Regions from separate parts of the Dietzia sp. IN118 genome, predicted to be linked through region 3. Evidence: riboswitches for the same ligand, from Rfam matches in the RefSeq annotation. Region 3 holds a riboswitch; each other region holds the start of a gene.

Region 1 (7,335 bases), 300 kb from region 3:
AGAGAGCGTCCGCGGGTACATCACGTGGGGCGAGTGGCCGGCGGTCGCCTGGTTCGCGGCCGTGTGCGTGGCCCTCTGGGTCGTCGGGGTGCTGATGACACTGCGCCGGGACGCCTGAGCTCGGTCGGCCGATCCGACCTACTGAGCACCGACGTCCCGGCCCGTCGGGCGCGGTGGGGACCGGCGCGGCCCTCGCCGCCGGTGAGAACTACGACTCGGTGATCGGCAGGTAGACGCGGCCACCGAGGTCGGCGAATTCGGCCGACTTCTCCGCCATCCCCGCCTCGATCGCCTCCACCGTTTCCATCCCGTGCTCCGCGGCGTAGTCGCGGATGTCCTGGGAGATGCGCATCGAGCAGAACTTCGGACCGCACATCGAGCAGAAGTGCGCGGTCTTCGCCGGCTCCGCGGGCAGCGTCGCGTCGTGGTACGCCAGGGCGGTGTCCGGGTCGAGGGCGAGGGCGAATTGGTCCCGCCACCGGAACTCGAACCGGGCGGTACTCAACGCGTCATCGCGGGCCTGCGCGCCCGGGTGACCCTTCGCCAGATCGGCCGAGTGCGCGGCGATCTTGTACGTGATCACGCCGGTCTTGACGTCGTCCCGGTCGGGCAGGCCTAGGTGCTCTTTGGGCGTGACGTAACACAGCATCGCCGTGCCCGCCTCGGCGATGCGGGCTGCACCGATCGCGGACGTGATGTGGTCGTAGCCCGGCGCGATGTCCGTGGCGAGGGGGCCCAGCGTGTAGAACGGGGCCTCCTCGCACCACTCCTCCTCGAGGCGCACGTTCTCCACGATCTTGTCCATCGGCACGTGACCAGGACCCTCGATCATCACCTGCACGCCGTGGCTCTTGGCGATCCCGGTGAGCTCCCCGAGCGTGCGCAGTTCGGCGAACTGCGCCTCGTCGTTGGCATCGGCGATCGACCCCGGCCGCAGACCGTCGCCGAGGGAGAACGTCACGTCGTAGCGGGCGAGTATCTCGCACAGTTCCTCGAAGTGGGTGTAGAGGAACGACTCGCGGTGGTGCGCCAGACACCACGCCGCCATGATCGATCCGCCACGCGACACGATCCCGGTGACCCGCTTGGCCGCCAGCGGGACATAACGCAGCAGCACGCCGGCATGGACGGTCATGTAGTCCACGCCCTGTTCGCACTGTTCGATGACGGTATCGCGGTACAACTCCCAGGTCAGAAGGGCCGGGTCGCCGCCCACTTTCTCCAGCGCCTGGTAGATGGGCACGGTGCCCACGGGGACGGGGGAGTTGCGCAGGATCCACTCCCGCGTCTCGTGGATGTCCCGGCCGGTGGACAGGTCCATGACGGTGTCCGCGCCCCACCGGGCCGCCCACACCATCTTTTCGACCTCTTCGGCGATCGTGCTGGTGACCGCCGAGTTGCCGATGTTGGCGTTGATCTTGGTGAGGAAGCGCTTGCCGATGATCATCGGCTCGCTCTCCGGATGACGATGGTTGGCCGGGATGACCGCCCGACCGGCGGCGACCTCCGAACGCACCACCTCGACATCGATTCCCTCGCGCACGGCGATGAACCGCATCTCCGGGGTGGTCAGCCCCGCCCGGGCCCAGGCCAACTGCGTCCGGACGGGAGTGGGGTTCTCCGGCGAGGCGGGGACGGCCCCGGGGTGGGGCCACTCGCGGCGGGTCGGCGGGAGTCCCGCGCCCAGGTCATGGCAGTCGGCCGCACTCGCGTAGGCGGTATACGGGCCGGAGGTGTCGTAGACGTCGAACGTCGTGCCATCGGTGAGCGCGATTCGGCGCACGGGCACGCGCTGGGCGTGACCCGATTCGCCGGGCACCTCGAGGTGGGCCTTGGTGCTGGAATGGATGGGGCCGCACGTCACGGCGTCGATCGGGGTGGAATCGGTGCCGTCGGTGAATAGAGCTGTGCCCATGGTGTTTCCTGATCTCCCTACGCCGGCATGATCCGGACAGGTTCTACGGTCGACGACCCGGCTGGTCGTCCTCTCAGCCCGCGCATCGAAGCGGACTCCCGTGTGGACGAGTATGTGATTGTGCCGGGGCGAGCGTAACCCGACGAGTAGCATCGCGGGTGGAACACGCCCTGCCGAAGGAGTTCTGATGTCCCCTGTAACGTCGCTCAAGCTGGTCCACAACACCGATAGAGACCGCTTCGAACTGTGGGACAGCGAGACCTTCATGGGTCTCGTCGGTTACGAGAAGGACGGCGACGTCTACATCCTGCTCCACACCGTGATCGAGGAGCGGTACGGACAGCAGGGGATCGCGCGATTGCTGGTCAGCCTGGTGCTCACCCGCATGCGGCTCGACGAGCTCAAGATCCGGCCGGTCTGCAGCTACGTGCGGCGGTTCCTTGTTCGCTTCCCGGAATATCAGCTCCTGGTCGCCCAGCCGTGACAGACGCGGGGCGGTGACCGTGGCCCGCGGTGACCATTGTCAGCCGGCCGACGAGCGGCTGAGAAGGGGCCGGGGGAGCGGGACGTAGTCTGACCCCAGACGACCAGCTACCCGGAGGACCCCCATGACCTACCCGCCCCAGGGGAACACTGCCGACGGCGACTCGACCGGTGGCGACGATGCGAGTCGGGGCTCCTACGGCCAGAACCCGTACGGGCAGGGCACCTACAGCCAGGGCACATACGGCCAGGGCACATACGGACAGAGTCCGTACAGCCAGGGCTCGTACGGACAGACCGATTACAGCGCGCAGACCCCGACCGGTTACGGCGCGCAGACCCCGACCGGTTACGGCGCGCAGACTCCGTCCTTCGCCGTGGCGGGCGGGTACGGGACCACCTCGGGAGCTCGCCCCGGCCCGCCGTCGAACGTCGGCTGGGCGGTCGCGTCGATCCTCTTCTTCTGGCCGCTGTCGTTCGTCGCGATGACCCGCGCCCTCGAGGTCTACCCGCTGTGGGCCGCCGGTCGCCACGCCGAAGCCGAGGCCGCCAGCGCGACCGCCAAGAAGCTCGGCATGATCTCGCTGGCGATCGTGGCAGTCCTCATCGTGCTGTACTTCATCTTCATCTTCGCAATGGTGGGACTGGCCTCGAGCGGCTTCTAGACCCGGCCGGGTCCGCGGTTCAGGCCAGGCCCAGACGAGGGGCTTCGATCGCAGGGCACGCGTCCATCACCACGTCCAGCCCTGCATCCTTCGCCCGCTGCGCCGCGGCCTCGTCGACCACCCCCAGCTGCAACCAGACCGCCTTGGCTCCCTTGGCTATCGCATCGTCCACCACGCCGCCCGCGAGCTGCGAGTTGACGAACACGTCGACCACATCGATCTCACCGGGAACGGACGCGAGATCCGGATAGCCCTGCTGACCGTGCACGGTCTCGGCCTTGGGATGGACCGGGACGATCTCATGTCCCAGGTCGCGGACGTAGGCGGCGATCCCGTACGCGGTGCGCGCGGAGTTGCTGGACAGGCCGGCGACGGCCCAGCGGCCCTTCTCGGTGAGCAGGCGCGTGATGACGGCGTGGTCATTGGAATGGCTCATACCCAGTGCAAGGCCCGCCGTCGCCCAGACATTCCCGGCGCGGCTCCGCCAGGCCTGTGCGCGGGGCCCTCCTGAGCAGGCTCAGTCAGTCCCCGACGGTACGTGTGCGCGGGGACATCGCTCCGCTCGCTGGCGCTCCCTCCGCTAGTCCCCGACAGCGTCCTTGCCGCGGCGGACGATCTTCGGGTCCGGGTCGAACACCACCTGGGGGTCCTTGTCCGGGTAGTCGAACTGGTTCAGGAAGTAGCGCATCGCGTTGATGCGGGCCCGCTTCTTGTCGTTGGACTTGATGGTGATCCACGGCGCGTGGTCGGTGTCCGTGCGCCGGAACATCTCCTCCTTGGCGTCCGTGTACTTGTCCCACTTGTCGAGCGACTCCAGGTCCATGGGCGAGAGTTTCCAGCGCCGCACCGGGTCGAGTTGGCGGATCGCGAACCGGGTCTTCTGCTCCTCCCGGGTGACGGAGAACCAGAACTTGGTCAGCCCGATCCCCGAGTCGACCAGCATCTTCTCGAAGTTGGGCGCCTGTTCCATGAACGTCTCGTATTGCGATTGCGTACAGAACCCCATCACCCGCTCCACGCCGGCGCGGTTGTACCAGGAGCGGTCGAACAGCACGAGCTCGCCGCGGCTGGGCAGATGAGCCACGTACCGCTGGAAGTACCACTGATACATCTCGGTCTCGGTGGGCTTGACCAGCGCGACGACCCGGGCCTGCCGGACGTTGATGTACTCGGTGAACCGCTTGATGGTCCCGCCCTTGCCGGCGGCGTCGCGGCCCTCGAACACGATCACCTGCCGGTGCCCGGTCTCGGCCTGCCAGTTCTGGAACTTCAGCAGCTCGATCTGCAGCAGGTACTTCTCGACCTCGTACTGGTTGCGGTCCAGTCGCTCGTCGTACGGGTAGTTCTCCCGCCAGGTGTCGACGGCCCGGCCGTGGATGTCGATGAGATCCGGGTCCTCGCCGTGGTCGTCGCGGACCGTGAACCCCTCGGCGCGCAGGCGGTCGATGTAGCGCCGAAGCTGGAACGTGGACATGGCTCAGTCGAGGTCCACGACGACGGGCGCGTGGTCGGAGGCGCCCTTGCCCTTGCGCTCCTCGCGGTCGATGGACGCCCCGGTCACGCGGGCGGCCAGGGCGGGGGAGTGCAGCTGGAAGTCGATCCGCATGCCCTTGCGCTTGGGGAAGCTGAGTCCGGTGTAGTCCCAGTAGGTGTAGACGCCGGGCCCGGGGGTGTGTTCGCGGGTGACCTCGCGGAAGCCGGCGCCGTCGAACGCGGCGAACGCGAGCCGCTCGGGTCCGGAGGTGTGGGTCTTGCCCTCGAAGACCTCCGGGTCCCACACGTCCTCGTCGAGCGGCGCGACGTTCCAGTCACCCACGAGGGCGATCTGGGCGGCGGAGTCGGCGGCCAACTCGGCGGCGGCGTGGTCACGCAGGCGGGCCAGCCACTCCAGCTTGTACGTGTAGTGCGGGTCGCCCAGCTCACGGCCGTTGGGGACGTAGAGGCTGTACACGCGGACGCCGTCGCAGACCGCCGAGATGGCGCGGGCCTCCGGGTCCTGCGAGACCTCGGGATCCTTGTGGAAGCCGGGCATGTCGTCGAAGCCCAGACGCACGTCCTCGAGCCCCACCCGGGAGGCCACGGCGACCCCGTTCCACTGGCTCAGCCCGTGGTGGGCGACCTCGTACCCGAGCTCACGGAACGCGTCTTCGGGGAACTGCTCGTCCTTGCACTTGGTCTCCTGCATTGCCAGGACGTCGACGTCGGACCGTTCGAGCCACGCGAGCACGCGGTCTTTCCGGGCACGGATCGAGTTCACATTCCAGGTGGCCAGACGCATGCGCCCGAGTGTATTGCCCTCCGCGCGGCGGTGTCACCGTGGGAGCGGAGCCGGTGTCAGTCGACGACGACGAGGTGGCGCAGCGAATGGTGCGGCTGCAGTCCGAGCTTGGCCCACAGGCCGCGCCCGGCGGAGTTGTCCGCGAACACGTGCAGGTGACATTCCTGCGCGCCGAGGCCCAGTCCCCACTCCACGAGCGAGCCGGTGACCACCTCGGCCAGGCCGCGGCGGCGGTGGGCGTCCGCGGTCTGCACGCAGGACACCGCGATCCGCGGGTGTCCGTCGGGCCCGGCGGTGACGGCGCCGCGGGCGATCGCGGCCAGGTCCCCGTCCTCCTCGAGTCGGGCGAACACCGCGTGGCCGCCGGGGCCGGGTTCGCCGGCGTCCGGTCCGGAGGCGACGAGCCCCGCGGTGGCGAGCATCGCCGGCCGGACTCGCTCGGGGTCGAGGTCGGCGGTGGCGTGGTAGAGCGCCAGCCAGTCGTCGTCGGGGCGCTCGGCCAGGGTGACCGCCGGCCGGGTGGGGGCGGGGAACGCCTCGTCGACCACCGCGAGCAGGTCGCGGCTGTCGGCGGTGCACAGCAGGAGGTCGCGGTCGGCATGGATCCGCGAGGCGTCCACCGGGGCGCCGTCGAGTTTCATTCGCTCGGATTTCACCAGCCGGTCCACGTCCACCAGGCGCAGCGGCAGGCCGCGGGCGGCGTACCAGTCGCGCACCCCGTCCAGGTCCTCACAGTTGGCCCACGGCAGGACGGGCACCGCGGAGTTCCCGCGGTAGGACCAGTCGTCGCCGGCGCGGCAGAACCAGCCGTCGACCACCTCGTACTCCGGTCCGGGCCACGCCAGGGCGCCGGCGTACTCGTGCGCCCGGATGTCGCGGGCCCGCACCGGCCGCGGCGGGATCACCTTGAGCACCGCGATGTCGGCGTCCGCGATCCGCACCTGCTCACCGGACTCGCGTACCACGACCAGTTCCGGCTCGAACTCCACCACGCGACCGATGACGTCCGTGTACAGATGCGAGGTCTGGCCCGCCTCCAGGTGGCGACGCACCACCACGCGATCGCCCACCGCCACCCGGCGGCCGGCGTTCCACCGGGACCGTTCCGACAGGCCCCGGTCCTGCTCAGCCATGGTCGGTGCCGACCTCGTCGTCGTAGTCATTGTCGTTGTCGTGGTCGTCATCGTCTTCATCGGCGAACGGGTCCGGGTCGGAGGCCGGATCCCAGCTCAGGCCGGGCACGCCCCACCCGGCGTCGCGGATGTGGCGCTTGGCGGCCTTCCGGTTCCGTCCGATGAGGCCGTCGGTGTAGAGGAAACCGTCGAGGTGGCCCACCTCGTGCTGCAGGCAGCGGGCGAACAGTCCGTACCCCTCCACCGAGACGGGCTCGCCGTGCTCGTCGGTGCCCGTCACCCGCGCCCACCAGGCGCGACCGCGCGGGAAGTTGACCGCCGGGACGGACAGGCAGCCCTCGAGGTCGTCCTCCGGATCCGGCATGGTCTCCGGGATCTCGGACGTCTCCAGGACCGGGTTGACCACGCATCCGCGCCGGTTCAGCCAGCCGCCGCGCGCCTCGACCTCCTCGCGGGTCACGCCCTCGCCGTCCTCGGTGTCCAGGTCGGGACAGTCGTAGACGAACAGGCGCTTGCGCACGCCGATCTGGTTGGCGGCCAGGCCCACCCCGTTGGCGGCGTCCATGGTGTCGTAGAGGTCCTGCACCAGCGCCGCGAGTTCCTCGGGGGACTCGGTGACGGGCTCGGTGGCGGCGTGGAGCGCGGGATCGCCGAGGATGACGATGGGACGGACGGCCATGGTGGTCGATTCTAGAGCGCCGGACATGGCGACGTGTCGGAGGCGTGTGGTTCACTACGGGGGAATCACAACGGTGTACTTCAGCGTCGTGGTTGTCAGAGGTCATCAGTGGTCAACAGAGGTCATCAGGGTCAGGAGGCAGGCACATGGGTCGCTCAGCCACCGCGGCACGCGAGGTGCAG
Region 2 (7,335 bases), 1.6 Mb from region 3:
CCAGCAGTTGGCCGAGAAGTACAGAGTGCCGCCGGTCTTCCATTCGCCGGTGAGCCGGTCCTGGTAGCGGCTGTTGCTGGCCACCCGGAAGGTGAACACCTGGTCGTCGCCCACCCGCCGGGTGGTGGGGTCGGTGATCACGGTTCCGCGGACGGTCGTGTGGGTCTCGTTCATGGGGTCACTCCTGTCACGTTCGGCCGACCGTGCGTCGGCCTCGTGACTTGCAGCGTGCCCCACCTCGTCGTCGTCACCCCTCGTTCCCACCGCCCGCGGTGGCCGCCCTGTGGAGGGGGGCGGGGGGTGTGGAGAACCGGCGCCTGTGACGACGACGAGGTGTTCGGTCTCAGGGCCGGCGGTCGGCGCGGGACATCTCCCGGAGCATCTCGTTGTAGGCCTTGAGCTCGGCATCGTCGTCGCGGTCGGCCTGCCGCTCGCCGCGCCGCGCCTCGCGCATGTCGCTCTGGTACCACTGCCACGCCAGGGCCAGCATGACGATCACCAGCGGGATCTCCCCCGCCGCCCACGCGACGCCACCGCCGACCTGCTGGCTCTGCAGCAGATCCGGGATCCACGGCAGGCCGATGCCCGAATACCAGGGCTCGGCCAGCACGGTCTTGGTGTTCATGAGCAGGATGCCGAAGAACGCGTGGAACGGCAGCGAACTCAGCAGGACCATGAGCTTGTACATCGGCGAGAAGTGCCGCGGCGCGGCGTCCACGCCGATGATCACCCAGTAGAACAGGTAGCCGCTGATGAGGAAGTGCACGTTCATGAACATGTGGCCCAGGTGCTCCGAGGCCAACGTCTGATAGAACCCGCCGAAGTAGATGAGGTAGAAACCGGCCACGAACTGCACCGACGCCACGATCGGGTGGGTGAGGAAGTGCGAGAGCGGGTTGTTGATGAACTCCACCAGCCACTCGCGGGGCCCGGGAGGGTTGCCGCGACCGGCGGCCGGGAGCGCGCGCAGGGCCAGCGTGAACGGGCCACCGAGCGCCAGGAGGACCGGCACCAGCATCGAGATGAGCATGTGGCCCACCATGTGGCTGGCGAAGTCGGCCATCATGTACATCCCCATGCCGGAACTGGTGGTGAGGAACAGGATCACGCAGCCCGCCACCCAGAACGCGGTGCGGCTCAGCGGCCAGGCATCCCCACGGCGGCGCAGCCGCACCAGGCCCCAGAGGTACAGGCCGAGCAGGACCACCGCGGCCAGACCCAGCACCAGGTCGAAGCGCCAGGTGCCGAAGACCGTTCCGAACGCGAAGGGCCCGGGCAGCTCGAAGCCCAGTAGCGCCTCCTGCCTCGTGGGCACGTACAGCGGCGCCGGCGGCGGGGTGCGGCCGAGCGAGACCGACAGCCCCAGGGTGCCGGCCATGACGACGGCCTCCACCACGATGATCCGCAGCAGCGTGGGCCGGTCGACCGGCGCGTTGGCCCCGGTCGACTCGATCTTGGCGATGATCCGGCGGCGGATCGCCAGACCGAACAGAGCCAACAGGCACAGCGCCAACGCCTTGGACACGACCAGCAATCCGTAGGTGGAGGTGAGAAGGTCACCCGGGTGCAGGCGGACGAGCGCGTTGATCACGCCTGTGAACCCGAGCGCGACGATCGCGACCGTCGCCACCACCGAGTAGCGGCGCAGGGCCAGGGCGACGCGCGAGCCGCCGCGCCACGTGTGGATGATCAGCGCGACGAGCCCACCGACGTAGAACGCGGCGCCGAACAGGTGGATCATCAGCGAGTTGGTGGCCAGGTCGTGGGCGGTGCTGCCGGACGCGTGGCCCGTGGCCGCCACCGGAAGCAGCGAGAGCACGGAGACGGCCAGCCAGATGACCGACCACCGCCAGCTCAGCGTGAGCCGCTGCCCGATCCCGGCGACCAACGCGATGATCGCCGCCCAGCGCCACGAGGACGCGATGTCGATCTGGTTGATCGCGACCAACCACTGGTCAGGCGGGAGCGACTGGAGGAAGGTGCGTCCGGAGACGTCCGACAGGGTCAGCGGGATGAGCAGCGCCGCGGCGATCGCCCAGACGATGTTCGCCCACGACGAGACCTGCTGCATGCGGTAACCGTCGACGTCGAGGGTCTTGTCCTTCTGCGGCGGGGTGAAGAACGCCGCGAACAGCGCAGCCCCCACCGCGACGGCGGCGAGGAGCTCGCCGATCGACCGCAGGGCCGGGAGGCCGGCCGTGGTGAGCGGACCCGGATCGGGCACGCCCACCAGCTCGAGCGCCACCTCGGCGGACATGGCCGACAGTGGGATCACCACCCCGGCCGCCACCGCCGCCAGGAGCAGTACCAGGGCGACGATGTTGCGGGTTCCGAACCGCCCGGCGGTGGCGGGGGCGGTCTTCGACGACGTCATGACCACCATCGTAGGAACCGCGGCGCCCCCGGGCCGATTCGCCACTGTCGGACCCACCCCCCGGATCGGCTACCATTCTCCCGGCGACGCCCCACGCGCGCGTCGCAGGCCTCCGTAGCTCAGTGGATAGAGCATCCGGTTTCTACCCGGCTGGTCAGGGGTTCGAATCCTCTCGGGGGCGCACTCACGCCGACACGGGCCGGCAGTCCGCACGCCACTGACGGCGGCCCGCCCGCTCCTCGCTCCAGCCATGGACGCACATCAGATCCCGAGATGTGCCGATGGTACGTTCGGACTTCGAGCTGATCCGCAAGATCAGCATCGATGACACGGGGTGCCCCTACCGAACGGGGCTGAGATCACACCCGCTGAACCTGAACTCGTTCACACGAGCGGAGGGATGTCAGATGCGCTGGCATGCGCTTTCGTGAGCCGCCCAGGAACCACGGCAGTGGCGTTGGATGGATTGGGACACACCTATCCGGGCGCGCTCCGTCCGGTTCTCGCAGACCTCAACCTGTCCGTTCCGGTAGGCGAGCACATCGCCGTTGTCGGACGCAGCGGATGCGGTAAGTCGACGCTGCTGTCGGTGATCGCCGGCCTCGTCGAACCGACCACCGGGACCGCCGCCGTCCTCGATGAACGCCGGCCCGCACGACGCCTGGAGTCCTGCGCGTTGATGCCCCAGGGCGACAGCCTGTTGCCCTGGCTGTCCCTGCTCGATAACGTCGCGATCAGTCTCCGCAACCAACGAGTGCGCCGGCGCGTGGCCCGATCCGAGGCCCAGCGCATGCTGGACCGCGTGGGACTGGGCGCCTGGTCCGATGCCCGTCCCTCAGCTCTCAGCGCGGGCATGCGCCAGCGCGCCGCTCTCGCGCGGGCTCTGCTGGCGCGCAAACCCGTGCTGCTGGCCGACGAGCCGCTCGGGGCGCTCGACGCGATTACCCGTGCGGAGGTCCAGCAGTGGCTCCGCGACACCATCACCCACACCTCGGCCACCCTCGTCATGGTCACGCACGACGTCGATGAGGCGCTGCTCCTCGCCGAACGCGTGGTCCTGTTGGCACGAGACGAGGCCGACGCCCCGGCGCGTGTGGTCCGCACCTGGCCGGGATGGTTCGGCGACGACCGCCCCCGAGAGGTCCTCCTCGGCGACGAGGACTTCGCTGCAGCTCGCCGGGAAGTGCTCCAGGCACTGGCCCGGGAATCGCACCTCGCCGAGGGCGGAACCAACCGATGACCGTGCGATTCGTCCGGTCCGCCGGCCCTGCCTGCGTCACGCTCCTGCTGGTCCTCGCCGCGTGGATCACGGTCACCACGCTCGAGCTCGTGCCCGAGTACGTCATTCCCGCACCCCTCGCCGTGTTCGACTCGCTCGTGACCACCTGGCCCGACCGGCTCGGTTCCGCCACGCTGCTGACCGCCACCGAGACGATCACCGGAGTGGTACTCGGGGTGTTCGTCGCCGTGGCCGTGGTGATCGTCAGCGCATTCGTGCCCGCCATCGGTCAGGCCATGACCCCCCTGCTGGTCGCCTCTCAGGCCATCCCGGTCATCGTGATAGGCCCACTGTTGACGATCTCCCTCGGCTACGGCATGGCGCCGAAGGTCATCGTGGTGGCCCTGCTGTGCTTCTTCCCGGTCGCCCTCAATCTCCTCTCCGGAATCCGCTCGGTCGACGCCCGGATGATCGACACCCTGCGGAGCCTGCACGCCACCAGGTGGTCGCTCTTCTGGCGGGTGCGTCTGCCCTTCGCCGCGCCTCGCGGCTTCGCCGGGCTGCGAGTCTCGGTCACCTTCGCGCCGGTGGCCGCCGTCTTCGCCGAGTACACCGGCTCGACCAACGGCCTGGGCTACCTCATGCTCCAGGCGATCCCCCGGCTACAAACCGACTTCGTCTTTGCCCAGGTGGCGGTGCTGACGATCATGTCCAGCATCCTGCTCGCCACTGTGACCATCCTCGAACGCCTGATCTGCCCGTGGAACACTCCCACCGGGGAAAGGAACCCATCATGACGGAACCACGACCCAGCAGGATCCGACGCCGGGCCCTCACGCGACCCGGCGCCCGCATGCTCGCGATCGCGGCCGCTGCCGCGGTCGCGCTGACCGGATGTCAGACATCCCCGGACACCGCCGCGCCCGGAGCCGCCGAGTCGGGAGCCACCGACAACGCCCCGGTCAGTGTTCTGCTCGACTGGAGCCCCAATCCCGACCATGTGGCCCTGTACACCGCGCAGCACACCGGCACCTACGCCGACGCCGGCGTGGACGTGACGTTCACGACGCCGTCCAACACGGCCGACGCCGCCCGGGAGGTGTCCCTGGGGCGGGTCGACCTGGCCATCTCCTACGAGCCCGACACGCTCATCGCCGTCGAACAGGGACTCGACGTGATCTCGGTCGCGGCACTGATCCCGACGTCCTTGACCTCCCTGATCGCCAGGACGGAGTCGGGCATCACCTCCGCAGCCGATCTGGAGGGCAAGACCGTGGGGTTGTCGGGGCTGGCCTCCCAGGAACCGACCCTCGACTTCATCGCCCGTGAGGCCGGAATCGATCCTGACTCGATTTCCACCCCCAATGTCCAGCAGAGTCTCAACCAGTCGCTGCTCACCGACCAGGTGGACGCGATCTTCGGGGCGTTCCGCAACATCGAAGGCGTGGAACTCCGCGCCCGGGGCGATTTCGAGATCATGCCGGTCACCGAACTCGGGGTGCCCGACTACGCGGAACTGGTGATCATCGCGAACCCGAACCGGCTCGCCGGCGACGCCGACTATGCCGAGCGCGTGGGCGACTTCCTCACCGGAACCGAGGCCGGGCAGCAGGCCGCGTTGGCGGACCGCCGGATTGCCCTCGAGTCCCTCACCCCGGTGACCGAGGGCTCCTACGAGCCCGACATGCTGGAGAAGATGATCGACGCCACGCTGGCGCTTCTACCCGAGGAGGATTTCGGGCGGCAGACAGCCCGGGACTGGGCGGCCTACGCGTCGTGGATGCATGACAACGGACTGCTGGAGACCGAGGTCGACGGCGCCGCTGCCATGACCAACGACTACCTGCCCCTGTCCGGCGGCTAGATTTTCTGGTCACGCAGATTGTGGCCATGACGTCTGCGGCCGCGTTCCGGCACCGGGAAGGCGTCGCCCCTCCCGGTCGGGACGCGTCCGCATGGTCCGGGGCGACGGGCCTGGTCGGACTCACTCCTGCGCCTCCCCGAACCGGGCACGGTAGGACGACGGTGTCGTCGAGTACTTCCTGTCGAAGTTCTGCCGGAACGTCACCGCGCTGCCGAACCCGCAGTCGCGGGCGATGTCCTCGATCGAGCGGGTCGTGGTCTCGAGCAGCGTCCGCGCGTGGTCGAGCCGACGCGACAGCACCCATCGCCCGGGGCTCGTGCCGGTTGTCGCGCGGAACTTCCGGGCGAAGCTGCGTCTGCTCATGCAGGCGTGTCCGGCGAGGTCGTCCACCGAGAGTGGCCGGTCGAGATTGGCCAGGGCCCAGTCGATCGTCTCCCTGATCTCCCCGTCGTCTCCCCCGTCGGGCACCGGCAGTTCCACGTACTGCGCCTGGTCACCCTCGCGGTGCGGCGCCACCACGATCCGGCGGGCCAGCACGGCGGCTTTCGCGGCACCGAGCCGGGATCGGACGATGTGGACGCACGCGTCGAGCGAGGCGGCCGTCCCCGCGGAGGTGATCACATCCCCGTGGTCGATGTACAGGTCGGACGAGCGGACGTCGACCGCCGGGTACCGCAGGGCGAGCTCCGCCGCACCCTCCCAATGGGTGACGACGGTACGACCGTCCAGCACTCCGCTCGCGACCACGGGATAGGCACCGAGGCACAACCCCGCCACCAGGCTGCCCCGGGAATGGGCGCGACGCACGATCGATAACAGGCACGGATCCCGGTCGGGGAGTTCCGGAGACCATGAGGGGAAGACCAGTATGTCGGCCTGCTCCGCCGTCCCGGGCCCGTCGAGGTCGCCGAGCACGATCCCCTCGGCGGTGTGGACGTCTCGGCCGTCCGTGCTCCAGGTGTCGACCTGCCACCCGTCCGCGAGGCCGAGCCGGGTCACCTCGCCGAAGACGAGGAGGGGCGCCGCGAGGTGGAACATCGTGATGCCGTCGAAGACGTGAACGGCGATACGCACAGGTTGGCCCATTTCCATCGAAAGTGTTCCTTTGTGCCACTCACGGTAGCGCGGTCGGTCCGCGAGGATCGGGGTGACGGCCGAGTCCCCGGCCGTACCGCCTATCCGGAGGATCCACATGAGTTCGCAGAATCGCGCGTTGATCGTCGTCGACGTCCAGCAGGAGTACTTCGACGGTCCGCTCGAGATCCAGTACCCACCCCGTGACGAGTCGCTCGCCCAGATCGTCCGTGCGGTCGACGCGGCGAGCGAGGCCGGCATGCCCGTCGTGGTGGTCCAGCACGACCTGCCGGAGGGCGCTCCGGTGTTCGCGAACGGCAGCGCCGGGTGGTCCCTGCACGCGGACCTCGAGAGCCGCCTCCAGCCGCAGTGGAAGCGCGTGACCAAGAGTTATGCCAGCGTCTTCGACGGCACCGGGCTGGTCGACTGGCTTCGGGAGCAGGGCGTCGACCGGGTGACGCTCGTCGGCTACATGACCAACAACTGCATTCTCGGCACCGCCGTGACCGCGGAACCGCTGGGCATCGCCGTGGAGGTCCTCTCCGACGCCACCGGTGCGATCCACATCTCCAACTCCGCCGGGTCGGTCCCGGCACAGCAGGTCCACGAGACGCTGATGGCAGTGCTCAACTCGAATCTCGCCGCGGTCGCCACGACCGACGCCTGGGTCGAGTCCGTCTCGTCGGGGGCCGAGCTCACCGGCAGCGATCTGGGCAGTTCCGCCATGCAGGGCCGCGCCGAGCACTGACCGCGGGACGTCGCGAAGGGCCCGGCCGACCGAGGTACTCGCCCCGGCCGGCCGAA
Region 3 (7,335 bases):
GCGGTCGACAGGCCTCGACCGGATGCGAGACGGCGCCGGATCACCCAGACTGCGGAGACGACCGGATTCCATCGATTCGAAGGAGCACGCATGCCCCGTTACCGCGTAGTGGACCCCGACCAGAACGTGATCGAGGAGAAGGAGTTCGCTGACGACACCAAGGCTTACGACTGGTTCAAGACGGTCGAGGTGCCCGACGACGCGCTCGGGTACGCCATGGAGGTCGACATGGACGGCAAGTGGACCCGGTTCGAGATCAACGACGGCGGCACCAACACCTCCCCCGCCGCCGACGAGGGCACCGGTACCCCCTGATCGTTCACGACACGATCTGACGCGGCCGGCCGCACCCCGCTCCACCGCGGGTCGGTCGGCTCTCGCGTGTCCGGGGCCGGGGCCCGCGCCTCCGGGGCCGGGCCGTCAGAGCCAGCCGCGCGCCTGGGCCTCCCGCGCCGCCTCGCCCCGCGTGGACGTATGGGTCTTGGCGATCGCCGAGGACAGATGGTTGCGCACGGTGCCCTGCGACAGGACCAGCTCGGCGGCGATGTCGGCGACGCGGGCCCCGGACAACGCGTGACGCAGGACGTCCTTCTCCCTGGGCGTGAGGGGGTCGGGGCCGGCGACCATCGAGTCGCGGGCGAGCACCGGGTCCACGACGGTCTCACCCGCGTTCACCCTCCGCACCGCGTCCGCCAGCTCGCCGGCGGGCGTGTCCTTGACCACGAAGCCGCCGGCCCCCGACTCGAGCGCGCGGCTGACGTAGCCGGGGCGGCCGAAGGTGGTGACGATCAGGACGCGAACGCCCGGGTGCTCGTCGCGGATCCGGCGGGTGGTGGTGATGCCGTCCCCGCCGGGCATCTCGATGTCCACCACGCAGACGTCGGGCCGCAGGCGCTCGACCGCCGCCAGGAGTTCGTCCCCGCGGCCCACCTCGGCGACCACGTCGATGTCCCGTTCCAGGGCGAGCAGCGCCGCGAGACCACCTCGGACGAGCGCCTGGTCGTCGGCCAGGACGAGTCGGATCGGCGCCGCCGCGGGGGCGGAGCCGGACACGGTCTCGCTCATCGCGCCCACCCCACTGCCACGATGGTCCCGGTCTCGCGTGTGTCGGACCCGGGCCCGCCCGCCCCGGGTCCAGCCGACCCGACCCCGGCCGCCCCGACCCCGGCCACGGCGGTGCTGCGGTCACACACCTCGAACCGCGCGCCGGCGTCGGCGGCCCGCGCCGCGAGCCCCTCGAGCCCCCGTCCCGCCGTGTCGGAGCCCGCAGTGCCGGAGCCGGCCTCCCGGCGGGCGCCGATCCCCCGGCCGTCGTCGGTGACGCGCACGCCGCCGGCGGTGAACTCGACGGTGACGCGGCGGGCCCCGGAGTGTCGGGCGATGTTGGTGCCCGCTTCCCGTAGCGTCCACGCGACGAGCACCGCGTACTCCGCGGGAACGAGATCCGGGGTGCCGTCCACGCGCACGTCCATCCCGGCGGCGCGGAGGGATGCGGTGAGGTCCGCGAGCTCGCGCGCGGGATCGGCGACGCGCATCCCGGACACGGTCTGCCGCATCTCCGCCAGAGCGGTGCGGGTGAGCATCTCGATGTTCTCCAACTCGGCGCGGGTGATGTCCGGGTCGGAGTCGAGTCGGGCGCGGGCGAGCTGTGCGCGGATGGTCAGGGCGGTGAGGGTATGGCCGAGCACGTCGTGGAGGTCCCGGGCCATCCGCTCGCGCTCCTCCACCACCCCCAGCGCGCGCCGGTAGTGGCCTTCGCGGTCGCTGATGCCCACGGAGATGCGGGTGCCGATCATCGACAGGACCACCGGGATCACCAGGAAACACGGGATGAGCATGGCGACGTTGCTCTCGAACAGCGCCGCGCCACACCCGATGAGGATCAGCGCCACCGCGGCGGGCACGCTGCGTCGGAGCGGCCAGGCGGCGGCGATGAAGCAGGCGATGAACGGCAGGAAGTTGGTCGGGCCGTTGATCCCCGCGGCGGGCAGGGTGCCGAACGCGCACACCACGAGCCCGGCCAGGTAGCCGAGGCCGAGCGGCGCCGGAGGCTCCGCCGGGGGGTCGAGCCAGTTCTCATCCGCCGCGAGCGGCGACTCACCACGGGCCGCGAGCGTCGACGCATCTCGGGTGGGGCGCGCCGTCCTGCGCAGGTGTAGCGGGTAGTCGCGGGTGACGGCGGGCGAGGCGAAGCCGGCGAGGTAGACGGCGGAAAAGACGGCGACGGAGGCCAGGCCCAGCACCGTGGGTGCGGTGGGCGCGCCGGAATAGACGACGGCGAGGACCGGGTAGATCAGAAAGACCTGCCAGATCAGGGAGAACAGGACATTCGGGCTGGTGAGGGCGTCCCGGACCCGGCGCCAGGTGGTTCTGCTGCCCGTCGTCATCGACCCGACCTCCCCTGCCGTCTCTAGTCCCGGCCCCGACGGCGACGCACCAGAACTGTTGCCGTCGTCCCCAGTATGAGGGCCCACGCGGTCACATTGAGCAGCGGAAGCCACAACGGGTCGGTCACGGACTCGGTCACCACCCCGCCGGTGAGCGGGAAGCGGGCCAGCGCGTTGATCCCGTACAGCGGCGTGAACCGGGCGAGCTCCAGCGCGGTCCCCGACAGCGGGATGAACAGGTTGCCGGCCAGGGCGAACAGGACCAGGCTCCCACCGGCCACGCCCAACGCGGATTCGGAGCGGAACGCCATCCCGGCGGTCAGTCCGTACCCGGCGAACACCGCCGACCCGATCCACGCCGCGGCCAGGGCCAGCACCCACGCGAGCGGCGTGGCTTCAGCCCCCGTGAGCGCGCCGACGAGCCCCACGGAGAGGACGGGCACAGCCGCCACCGTCATGGCCACGGCGGACTTGGTGATCACGAAGCCGGTGCTGCTCCACGGGGTCAACCCGAGTTGACGTCCCCAGCCCTGGAAGCGTTCGAGAGCGGCCCCGCCGCTGATCGAGGTGGTGGCGGTGACGGCGCCGTAGACGGCCATGGAGATCATGACGACCGAGCCCACGTTGCCGTGTGCGACGGGCTCGTCCCGGTAGGACTGGGCGCTGCCGAACACCAGGTACATGATGAGCGGCAGTCCGGCGATGAAGAAGATGTTGGTGATGTCGCGCAGAGTGCGGCGCAGGTCGATGGCCCAGTAGGTGGCGTTCATCGGGCGGCCTCCTGGTCGGGGTCGGTCGTGTCGGGGTCGGTGGTGTCGGGGGCTGTGGTGTCGGGTGCGGCGGTGAGGGCGACGAAGGCGTCGTCCAGCGACCGCGGGCTGATGGTGAGGTCACGGGCGGCGGTCCCGCGCAGCAGCGCGCCCGCGGTGGCGTCGCTGTCGGTGCTGGTGAGGATGACCCGGGTGGGTGTGCGTTCCACCGCGGTGACCCCGGGCAGGTCGTGGGGTGCGGGTTCACCGGGCCCGGGGGTCCAGACCGCGGTGACGCGGGTGCCCGTGGCCATCGCACGGATCGCCTCGACCGGGCCATCGGCCACGATCCGGCCGCGGGCCATGAGCACGATGCGGTCGGCGAACGCCTCGGCCTCCTCCAGGTGGTGGGTGGCGAATAAGACGGTCGACCCGGACGTGGCCTCGGCGTGCATGGTGGACCAGAACTCACGGCGCGTGCCCACGTCCATCGCGGCGGTCGGCTCGTCGAGGATGAGCAGGTCGGGATCCGGCAGCAGCGCCAGGGCGAAGCGGAGTCGTTGCTGTTCGCCGCCCGAGCAGCGGGAGACCTTCCGGCGGCCGATCGTGGCGATCCCTGCCCGGTCGAGTACCTCGCCCACGGAGAGCGGGTCCCGGTACAGGGCCGCGATGGCCCGGACGGTCTCCTCGACCGTGAGGTCGGACAGCAGTCCCCCGGTCTGGAGGACGGCGGCGATCCGCCCGTCGGCGACGGCCTGTCTGGGGACGGCGCCGAACGCTCGGGCCCGCCCGCCGGTCGGCTCGGTGAGGCCGAGCGCGATGTCGAGGGCGGTGGTCTTGCCGGCACCGTTGGGGCCGAGCAGCGCCACCACCTCGCCGGGGTCGATCCGCAGGTCGATGCCGCGGAGGGCGTGGACCGTCTCGGCGCGAGGCCGGGTGAACGTCTGGGTCAGGTCGTGGAATTCGAGGGCGGGAGCGGGCGCGTCGGTGTCGATCACCGCGCCGACGCGGCCTGGGTCCCGGGGGCGGGTGGAGCGGTGGATAACCATGCTTCCACCCTCGCTCACCTGCGAGGACGGCCAGAAGAGCCGCCTGTCACGACTTCACCGGTGACAACTGTCATGGGTCCCGGCGTCGGCACGCGAGAGCCTCGAGCCCGGATCGGCTACCCCTTGACCAGTCCCCCGTCCACGATGAGGTTCTGCCCGGTCACGGCGCGCGCCCACGGGGAGGCGAAGAACAGCACCGCGTCGGCGAGTTCGGCCGGGGTGATCGCGCGGCGCAGCGGCGTCCCCGAGGCGATGAGGTCGAACACCTCCGCAGGCGTGGCGGCGCTCGCGTCGGTGGTGCGCAGCAGACCGCCGGAGACCATGTTCACCGTGATGCCGTCCGGCCCCAGATCGGCGGCGAGGGTCCGGGTCAGCGACAGCGCGGCGGCCTTGGCGGCGGTGTAGTCGTGGTACGGCACGACCGGGTGCTGGAACAGATTGGTGCCGATGTTCACGATCCGTCCGGAACCGGCCTCCCGCATGCCCGGCAGCGTCGCCTGGGTCGTGGCGAGGGTGGCTTTCACGGCGCCGCGGAGTTGCGAGTCGAAGTCGTGCCAGGTCAGCGTCTCGGGTCGCGGGCGGGCGTCACCGTTGAACTCGAAGTCGACCAATGCGTTGTTGACGACCGTGGTGACGGGCGCGCCGAAGTGGCGACGGGCGGCGTCGACGAGGGCGTGCACCTCGTCGTCGTCGGTGACGTCGGCGCGGAGTGCGACGGCGCGGTCCTCGCCGAGCTCACGGACGAGGTCGGCGGCGGCCGCCTCGCTGCGGTGATAGTTGACGACGACGAGAGCGCCCTCTCTGGAGAAGGCGCGACTGATGTCCGCGCCGAGCCCGCGGGCGCCGCCGGTGACGAGGACGACCTGCTCGTCGATCCGCATGAAGTTACCGAAATCCACTGCCACTCACTTCCCGGTGTTCCCGGCGAGGGTGACGATGCGGCTCCGCTCCTCGGCAGCGCAGGGCGCGGCCGATCGGCGACGGCACAGGGACCACCGTTGCGGTGGCAGCGGTGCCGTATCGACATTCCTTCGCTGGAACTACCCAGATCAGGTTCGACGGGTGTGATCTCAGCCGCCCGGATGGGCAGCACCCCGTGTCGCGGACCACCCTAGATCACCGGACGCCCCGGCGGGCGGCCCCACGTCGATCCGCTCGGTAGGTGGTCAATCCGTGGTCGTTCCGTGGTCATCCAGCGGTCTCGTACTTGGCCGCCAGCTTCGAGAGCGTCTCGGTGATGCCCGCCGCGTTCTGCTTGGACACGCCCACGATCTCGAAGAACCTGCCGAGCTTGGACGGCCGGTTGTCGAAACTCTCCACGACCTCGGTCTTCCCGCCCGGGACCTGGGTGAACTCCCAACGCCACCGGTGACCGGCGGGATGCGCCCACTCGATCACCTTCTCCTGGTAGGTGTCGCGGTATTCGGTGACCGTGCAGGTGATGCGGTACGGCACGCCGTACATCCGCATCGCGGTGGTGAACTTGGCCCCGGCGTGCAGGGTCGACGGCCCCTGGACGTTGTCCCGCACTGTTCCGGAGCCGTCGACGAGCCCGTGCTTCCGGGGATCGTTGACGAGGGCGAACAGTTCCTCGGCGGGTGCGTTCACGGTGACGCTGCGGGCGACCACGCGTGGTCCGCGGTCGACGGTGCTGATTGCGGTCATAGGAGGAGAACCTTCCTTGTGGACTCGGCCCGCTCTGGGACTCGGCGGATCGGCGAGCTCGGGTGCCGTGCAACCCACCGTACGGCCGGACTACGACATCGTGCGCTCTTCGGGCATGCCCGATGGGTCAACTGACGGCCTTGAGCCCGACCACACCGCCGATGATCATGGCCAGGAACAGCACCTTCATCGCCGAGGCGGGTTCCGCCCCGGTGGCCATGGCGTAGACGACGGTCAGCGAGGCACCGATGCCGACCCACACCGCGTACGCCGTGCCCACGGGCAGCTCGCGCATGGCATAGGCCAGACCGGCCATGCTCACGACCAGGGCGAGGCCGAACACCACCGTCGGCCAGAGTCGGGTGAACCCCTCCGAACGGCCCATCGCGGTGGCCCACACGGCCTCGAGCACCCCGGACAAGCCGAGCACGACCCACGCCATGACAGCCTCCTGCGGGCCGTCTTGTCGCACACCGGGTACGGCACCCCTCGTCCGGAGGCCCCGGGCCGGGACTCTGATCCCCAGGGTGGCAGTCCCCGTGGCTCCGGACAACGTCAGATCCGTCACCGTGATAAGTCGCGCTAACTAAGGTGGCGTTCATGCGAGTGGGAACGGTCTCGGAGCTGTGGCGCTACCCCGTGAAGTCCATGCGGGGCGACCGCGTGGACGAGACGGCGGTGACCGAGCGCTGGGGCCTGCCCGGCGACCGGGGCTGGGTGATCAGGGATGAGGACGCCGGCGAGCTCCGCAGCGCCAAGAAGTGGGCGGAGCTGTTGCAGTTCCACGCCCGCTACGTCGAGGAGCCGCAGGACGACGCGACGCCGACCATCGAGATCGACTTCCCGGACGGCTCGTCGATGCGCAGCGATGACGACACCGTCCACGAGGCCCTCTCTGCCGCGCTGGGTCGGCGCGTCACCCTATGGCCGCGTCGGCCGGTCGACGATCACGAGCACTACCACCGTCGCGCCGTCGACGAGGCCGACCTGCGTACCCAGCTCGGCCTGGGGCCCGACGACCCGTTCCCCGCATACTCGGGAATGCCCGAAGATCTGCTGACCGAGCTCAGCTACTACGCCACCCCGCGCGGGACCTACTTCGACGCGATGCCGCTGTCGCTCCTGACCTGTACCGCCATGGCGTCACTGCAGGCCGCGGTGCCGGACGCGGTGATCGATCCGCGCCGGTTCCGCAAGAACCTCATCGTCACGCACGAGCCCGGAGGCGACGGGCATCCCGAGTTCGACTGGGTCGGCCGCCGACTGATGATCGGCGAGGTGACCTGCGAGGTCGTCATGCGCATCTCCCGCTGCAGGATGGTGACCCTCCCGCAGGCGGATCTGCCCCACGACCGCAGCGTCCTCCGGTCGCTCGCGCGCGACAACGGCGCGGAGTTCGGCGTCTACCTCCGCGCGCTCTCGCCCGGCACGATCCGGGAAGGCGACGAGGTCCGGCTCCTCTGACGGCGTGGCCGACTGAACGGC

What was found. Region 3 has a riboswitch for thiamine pyrophosphate ahead of Q2K20_RS03425 (3-oxoacyl-ACP reductase). Riboswitches for the same ligand answer to the same signal wherever they lie in the genome.
Region 1: another riboswitch for thiamine pyrophosphate. It lies ahead of thiC (phosphomethylpyrimidine synthase ThiC); the one in region 3 lies ahead of Q2K20_RS03425 (3-oxoacyl-ACP reductase).
Region 2: another riboswitch for thiamine pyrophosphate. It lies ahead of Q2K20_RS11185 (ABC transporter ATP-binding protein); the one in region 3 lies ahead of Q2K20_RS03425 (3-oxoacyl-ACP reductase).

Annotation. Positions count from the first base shown of each region.
Region 1 is NZ_JAUMSR010000001.1:397,214-404,548, forward strand. Features, by position in the region: gene Q2K20_RS01900 (ABC transporter permease) at 1-118, shown strand, start outside; gene thiC (phosphomethylpyrimidine synthase ThiC) at 209-1,915, opposite strand; TPP riboswitch at 1,913-2,027, opposite strand; gene Q2K20_RS01910 (GNAT family N-acetyltransferase) at 2,103-2,399, shown strand; gene Q2K20_RS01915 (CD225/dispanin family protein) at 2,524-3,063, shown strand; gene Q2K20_RS01920 (CoA-binding protein) at 3,083-3,499, opposite strand; gene ppk2 (polyphosphate kinase 2) at 3,644-4,537, opposite strand; gene Q2K20_RS01930 (exodeoxyribonuclease III) at 4,541-5,341, opposite strand; gene Q2K20_RS01935 (GNAT family N-acetyltransferase) at 5,398-6,474, opposite strand; gene Q2K20_RS01940 (peptide deformylase) at 6,467-7,153, opposite strand; gene Q2K20_RS01945 (DUF3263 domain-containing protein) at 7,300-7,335, shown strand, end outside.
Region 2 is NZ_JAUMSR010000001.1:2,322,937-2,330,271, forward strand. Features, by position in the region: gene Q2K20_RS11170 (single-stranded DNA-binding protein) at 1-174, opposite strand, end outside; gene Q2K20_RS11175 (cytochrome c oxidase assembly protein) at 344-2,374, opposite strand; tRNA gene Q2K20_RS11180 (tRNA-Arg) at 2,483-2,555, shown strand; TPP riboswitch at 2,695-2,792, shown strand; gene Q2K20_RS11185 (ABC transporter ATP-binding protein) at 2,802-3,614, shown strand; gene Q2K20_RS11190 (ABC transporter permease) at 3,611-4,390, shown strand; gene Q2K20_RS11195 (ABC transporter substrate-binding protein) at 4,387-5,457, shown strand; gene Q2K20_RS11200 (GlxA family transcriptional regulator) at 5,578-6,531, opposite strand; gene Q2K20_RS11205 (cysteine hydrolase family protein) at 6,650-7,279, shown strand.
Region 3 is NZ_JAUMSR010000001.1:693,552-700,886, reverse strand. Features, by position in the region: gene Q2K20_RS03450 (hypothetical protein) at 91-315, shown strand; gene Q2K20_RS03445 (response regulator transcription factor) at 421-1,065, opposite strand; gene Q2K20_RS03440 (sensor histidine kinase) at 1,062-2,387, opposite strand; gene Q2K20_RS03435 (ABC transporter) at 2,411-3,157, opposite strand; gene Q2K20_RS03430 (ABC transporter ATP-binding protein) at 3,154-4,185, opposite strand; gene Q2K20_RS03425 (3-oxoacyl-ACP reductase) at 4,302-5,066, opposite strand; TPP riboswitch at 5,195-5,292, opposite strand; gene Q2K20_RS03420 (SRPBCC family protein) at 5,374-5,850, opposite strand; gene Q2K20_RS03415 (DMT family transporter) at 5,978-6,292, opposite strand; guanidine-III (ykkC-III) riboswitch at 6,303-6,369, opposite strand; gene Q2K20_RS03410 (MOSC domain-containing protein) at 6,451-7,314, shown strand.